One region of the Clostridium sp. CTA-19 genome, then DNA from elsewhere that is predicted to be linked to it. Evidence: predicted binding sites of a transcription regulator. Region 1 holds the regulator's gene; the other holds the start of a gene.

Region 1 (3,440 bases):
GAGTTAAATAAAACAATAATAGATGAGGTTTGGGATGATTTCCCTGAATTAACCACAACCGAAATAAGAACATATCTTGCAGCATTTTTATTTAGAGGTGACGATGTATTTAAAAAGATTGAAAAGTTAAGTGGAGGAGAAAAATGTAGAATAAACCTTCTAAAACTTATGCTATCGCAAAATAACTTTTTACTTCTAGATGAGCCTACAAATCATTTAGATATAGTTTCAAGAGAAGCTTTAGAAGATGCTATATTATCTTATGATGGAACAGTACTTGTGATATCTCACGATAGATATTTTTTAAATAAAGTAGTAGATAAAATCTTTGAACTTAATGAAGATGGAATAAAAGAGTATTTAGGAAATTATTCCTATTATATAGAGAAAAAAAATAATCCATTAAGATTTGAACAAGAAGAACAAGGTAGTGGAATTACGAAAACTCAAATGAAATTAGATAAAAAGAAAAAAAGAGAAGAAGAGAAAAAACAAAGAGAAGTTCAAAAGTATTTAAAAAATCTTGAGGAAAAAATAGCAACAACAGAAAGTGAAATAGAAAAGCTTCAAGAATTACTTTGCAAAGAAGAAGTATATTCTAATCCAGAAAAAAGTGTAGAGGTAAATGAATTATTAGGGCAAAAGGAAGAATTATTATCTAACTTATATGAAGAATGGGAAGAGAATTTATAATAATTAAGAATTTATGAAGAAACTGGATTAGTCCAGTTTCTTTTAAATTTAAATTAATCTAAATCAGTTATGTAAAAATGCAGTTAAAGTGATAAAGTATATAGTAAATAGGTAATATAATAACTATTTGCTATACTTATAGTAATACTAAAAGTTTTTTTATATGTTAAAACCAATAATTTTTATGTTTCTTTTAATTTGTACAAAAATTTGCATCTTAATTATTTAATTAAGATATAATGACTAATTTAAATTAATGTATAAATAAATGGAAAATAGGTATAGTTAAGGTATATTTCTATTTAGAAACATATATTTATAGTATGTGTTTCGTCTATTTTAAAATTAAAATTTGATGCATTGGGATTAGTTTAATAAATAACAAAAAAATTAAGATTTATATATAAATGTTTAAATTTATTGAAAAAACAAGGTGAATATTGAGAAAATAAAGAAAAGAATGAAACAATTTTGAAAATATATATAAACAAATTTCAAGTAATATGGTAAAATATAAACGATATTTTATTAATTATGGTCTTACTATATAAATTTTTAGATTTAAATTATACATATTATTAAATATGGATACAATAATTTTGAAATGAAACTTACAATTATAAAATAAAAAATATTATTTTACATAATATATGAATAAAGTAATACTATAATTCTGTAAAATTGTAAAATAAACTTTAATCGAGCAATAATTAAATTGAAATATTTGTGAAACAACTCTAATTTAAACTTATTGATATAGGGAAACAAGCTCGAATTTAAATTTATTCAATAACTTTAAAATATTTTCATACAAAATGTAGTGTTGAATTCTAAGTGATTCAGAGCATGTCTCACTATTTTAGATATCCAAATTTTGGAATGGGTAATTTTAAAAGTCAACTTGGAATCCTATAAAATATAGAAAAATTTTAGTTTATATATATTTTAAAATTTTAGACATTATTGAGTATGTACTCACTTTGAAAGGTGTCCAAAATTTTTAATGAATAATTTAAAAGGTTATATTGGAATCCTATAACCATGCTTCTAAACTTTAAAATGTATAAGTTAAGATATTATTTTGAGACCTATATTAGATTTAATTATTATAGATACAATTTAAAAGTAAAAAGGAAAGAATCTTTGTGATTAGGTACAAAGATTTGAAATAATCATAGACGATTATTTTATTAAATTTACCTTTTAAAAATATATTTTTGGAGGTGTTTTTTTTGGATAGAAAGAAAAATATATCAATGGCAGTTATAAAGAGAATTCCTAAATATTATAGATATTTAAAAGAACTTGCAGAAAATGATGTGGATAGAATATCATCTAATGAATTAAGTGAAAAAATAGGGTTTACAGCATCGCAAATAAGACAAGATTTAAATTGTTTTGGTGATTTTGGTCAACAAGGATATGGCTATAATGTAAAGGAACTATTAGCACAAATATCTTCAATTTTAGGATTAGATAAAGAATATAACACAATAATTATAGGTGCAGGTAATATAGGGCAAGCTATAGCAAATTATACTTATTTTCAAAGAATGTCCTTTGATTTAAAGGCAATATTTGATATAAATCCTAAATTAATTGGTTTAAGAATAAGAGATGTATCTATAGAAGATATAGATAATTTAGAAAGCTTTATTAAAAATAATGAAGTGGATATTGCAATAATTTGTGTTCCAAAAGAAAGAGCGCAAGGAGTTTGCGATATTATAACATCATCAGGAATTAAAGCTATATGGAATTTTGCACCAGTAGATTTAAAAGTGCCAAATGATGTAATAGTAGAAAATGTTCATTTAAGCGAAAGTTTAATGACTTTAAGTTATTTACTAAATGAAAGTAAAATAACTGAATAATTTTTGTGAAAAGGTCATCAAAACTAAAAACTGAAATTAAGATGATCTTTTTCACTTTTTGTAGAAAAAAAGAGATTTAAGGTTAAAAAATAAAAGTAAATATTTTGTTAATAAATACACAAAATGTTTAAAAAATGAAAGAATTTTAATACATAATAAAAAAAATAAATCATACATTATTTAATGAGATGTAATGAAAATCAGGTTTTATAAAACTTTTCTGTACTAATCTTAATTAAAGAATATGCTGATAAAGTGTGTAGAGCCTTTACATTGTTAAAGAAAAACACAAATTGTTTTAATTTTTAAAACAAATAAAATTACTAAAATTAATAATTAATTAAAATAATTCAGAAAAAATCATCAACTTATGTTGCAAATATATACCAGTGAGGATATAATAGTAATTGAAGTTGATGGACTTCAATTATTATTTTTAGTAAAAATTGTGAATTATATAACAATTTGTGGGAAAATATTCATGGGGGACAGCATTATGGAATTTAAAAATATTATCCTTGAAAAGGATGGAAACATAGGTATTGTAAAATTTAATAGACCTAAGGCATTAAATGCTTTAAATTCAGAAACTTTAAAAGAGTTGGACAATGTTATTGATTTAATTGAAAAAGACAATGAGATTTATGCTGTTATTTTAACTGGGGAAGGTAAAGCTTTTATTGCAGGAGCCGATATTTCAGAAATGGAAGGGTTAAATGCATTAGAAGGAAGAGCCTTTGGAATACTTGGAAACAGAGTTTTCAGAAGATTAGAAACTTTGGACAAACCTGTTATTGCTGCTATTAACGGTTTTGCTCTAGGTGGAGGTTGCGAACTTTCTATGGCTTGCGATATTAGAATCGCATCAGTAAA
Region 2 (3,440 bases), on a different contig from region 1:
TTAGTCTTGTCATTATTACCTTCTAATTCTTTAACACCTTCTAATACATCTTTAGTTAATGGTGTTAATGAATCTATTGTTTTTAAAAGTTTTGCACCAATAACTTCTCCAACCTTTAAACAATCACTTGGAATGTTTAAAAGTCCTGAGTCAACCATATCTGGGAATATATCTGGATCTTCTAAATTATCTGCTGAAATTATAGTTCCAGCTTCTGTTCTACAACAAACTACAGCAACTTCATTTTTCAAAGCTTCTGCATGCTTTTTAGTCATTGACATAATAAATTCCTCCTAATCTATTTTCAATCTTCTAGTTAATTTATGATTAACTGTTCTAAATACATGGTCTGTATGATGATACACAGCTAATCCTAATTTAGGTGCAGAATTCATAACAGTATTAGAACAATCACTACAATTGGCTATTATTATTCTTTCTGCTCCATCTTTTTTAAATTTCATTACAACAGCTGCTTGGCCTGGGCAATCTCCTGGTGTTTTGCATTTGTTAGCACCTTTTATTTTGACTATATTTTTGCAATCCATTACAGAAACCACATTAGCCTTCATTTTACTTGCAATATCTCTAAGTCTTTCTTCATTGGCACCACAAGCACATACTAATAAACCTACATTACCTTTATACTCTGGAAACGTCATAGTAACTATTGCTCCACCTGAAGTTTTTGTTACAATTGAATTATTAAGCTCCCCTGCTTTTCCTGTATATGGTCCACCTATAACGATTTCTCCATATTCTCCATCAATGCCCCCACATTCATCTATTAAAGAACTTATTTTCGTTCCTATTGGCACTTGTAAAAATACTTTTTCTTCTAAATCTTTTAGTTTTCCTGCAACTGTAATATCTTTATCTATAACAGGTTTTCTATCTTCCACTGCTCTTTTTATATTTACAAGAGTTTCAGCATTTAAAACCACAACATCAGCCTCCACTGGAAGTTGTGTAGGTTCTAGCCAAACACCTAATACTTCGTGTATTAACGCTCTTTCTTCTCCTGCTGGATATATATCCTTAAGCTCTTTAACTTCTATATTTTCTTCATTTGCTATTGCTTTTTTTATTTTTTCAATAGCCTTTTCATTCTTACCTTTAATTCCTATATAAGCTTTTGGTGCTTTTGTGACTTCCATAGCATATTTAATACCTTTAATAACATCCATGGGATTTTCTTCTAAAACTTTTATATTATGTTTTAATAATGGTTCACACTCAACACAGTTAGCTATTATACAGCCATCTGGAATTTCAACATTTAATTTCACATGAGTGGGAAAACCAGCTCCACCTGAACCAACAATTCCAGCTTCAAAAATATATTCTTTAACTGTAGTACACTCTTTTATCGGTACATAGTCATTAGTTTGACTATCATCTTTCAATATTTTTATTTCATTTTCAGTGATTTCTTTTACTTCACCTGAAATACTAGCATGTATCTTAGCACCTAGTCCCTTATTAGGTTCTCCTATGCACTGACCTCTTTTTACTTTTTCTCCAACCTTAACTATTGGCTCACAATTAGCACCTATATGCATTTTTAATGGTATTTTAACTATATTGTCCATTTTTTTACCTCACACATTTCAATATTTTTTATGTAAACCTCGTCAATATATGTAGTCATAGTTATATTTAGCAATTTATATGCCAACTTTTGTATTATTTGTAAAACAAATAACAAATACCATTGAAATAGCCACTGTGAATAAAATAATATTCACAGTGGCTATCTTGTTCTTATTTTAAATATGTCATTTTTTTGACACTTAAATTTATAATTTTATTGTTTTTTTATGAGAACCTATTGATTTATCTTCCTTTATTGAAGGTGACTTATTTTTGACATATCTGTCATTTTTCTGACATTATTAGTATAATTAATTAACTTGAATATTTTTAATTTATTTGATTTAATTTATAATATAAAGTACTTCTTTTTATTTTAAGCATTTCTGCTGCTTTTACTTTATTTCCATTACATATATTCATAACTTCTTTTATTAAATTACTTTCTAACTGTTTTACTCTTTTTTCCAAATCATACTTATCAATAATGGCATTATTTAATCCCATTATTTGTGATTTATTATATTCTAAAATATAATGTGGTATATTTTTTATACTAATTTTTTTATCAGTTGATAATACTACCATCCTCTGAACTACATTTTTTAACTCTCTTATATTTCCTTCCCATTTATAACTAGATAAAATTTCATATATTTCTTCATCAACAGAAACAATATCTATTTTTTCTTTTTGAGATATTTTTTTAATAAATAAATCTATAAAGTTCTTTATATCCCCTCTTCTTTCTCTTAACGGTGGAAGTTCTATTTGAACTATTGCTAATCTATAAAACAAATCACATCTAAAAGATTTTTCTTTTATAGCCTTATTTAAATCTTTATTAGTTGCTGCTATTATCCTAGTGTTCGTATTAATAAATTTTTCGCTTCCTAATCTATTTACAACACCATCTTGTAAAACTCTTAATAATTTACTTTGCATACCTATAGGCATGTCCCCTATTTCATCTAAAAATAATGTACCATTATTAGCAAATTCAAACATACCCATTTTTCCCTTTTTAGTTGCTCCTGTAAAAGCACCTTCTACATATCCAAAAAGCTCACTTTCTAATAAATTTTCTGGTATCGCACTACAGTTCACTGCTACAAATTCGCCTTTTCTCCCACTGGCTTCATGTATTGATCGTGCAAAAACTTCTTTTCCAGTACCACTTTCTCCTGTAATTAATACTGAAGTTGATGTTGGCGCTACTTTCTGAGCTAAAGAAATTGCCTCTATTATTTTTTTACTTTTCCCTACTATATTTAAAAATGTATAATTATTAGAAAATTCTTTGCTATACGCTTTACTTAAAGCCTCTACTTGTGCATTAGCATTTTCTAATTTTTCAGACAAACATACGACCTCTGTAATATCTCTATCTGTAGAAACTACCGCTATCATATCATTTTTTTGATTAAATATAGGTATTACGCTTAATATAACTGATTTTCCAGTCATTGGCTCATGATGAATATTTTCTAATGGCTTTCCTTCCTTCAAAACTTTCGGTATTATTGGATTGTTAAAATGTTTTTTCACATTTTCTCCAACAATATCACAAGCTTTTAACTTATATAATTTCTCCGCACTTTTATTCCAATATATTACCTTTCCATCCACATCACAAATACATATAGCTTCATGTATATTATTAAGTATATTATTTTGCAAACTAAACATTTCATCAATTTTTATGTAAAAACTATCTCTTAAATTATTACTAGTGAGAACCCCTATAACCTTCCCCTTTTTTACAACTGGAACTCTACCAATATTCTTTTTAATCATCATATCTCTGACATCTCTTGCAAAATCATGGGGAGAAACTGTAAAAACAT

What was found. The regulator Rex, encoded in region 1, represses fermentation and respiration genes when NADH is low (regulators of the CRP and FNR family bind a similar motif). The targets are predictions, from matches to a motif close to ATTGTTAANNNNTTAACAAT.
Region 2: the regulator Rex is predicted to act here: its motif matches at 1,690-1,709, upstream of prdC (proline reductase-associated electron transfer protein PrdC).

The regions. Positions count from the first base shown of each region.
Region 1 covers NZ_BAAABH010000024.1:5,419-8,858, reverse strand. Annotated here, with positions in the region: gene abc-f (ribosomal protection-like ABC-F family protein) at 1-693, shown strand, start outside; gene ACYUE0_RS13065 (redox-sensing transcriptional repressor Rex) at 1,926-2,567, shown strand; gene ACYUE0_RS13060 (short-chain-enoyl-CoA hydratase) at 3,064-3,440, shown strand, end outside.
Region 2 covers NZ_BAAABH010000005.1:44,689-48,128, forward strand. Annotated here, with positions in the region: gene prdA (D-proline reductase (dithiol) proprotein PrdA) at 1-281, opposite strand, end outside; gene prdC (proline reductase-associated electron transfer protein PrdC) at 294-1,592, opposite strand; gene ACYUE0_RS04185 (sigma 54-interacting transcriptional regulator) at 1,924-3,440, opposite strand, start outside.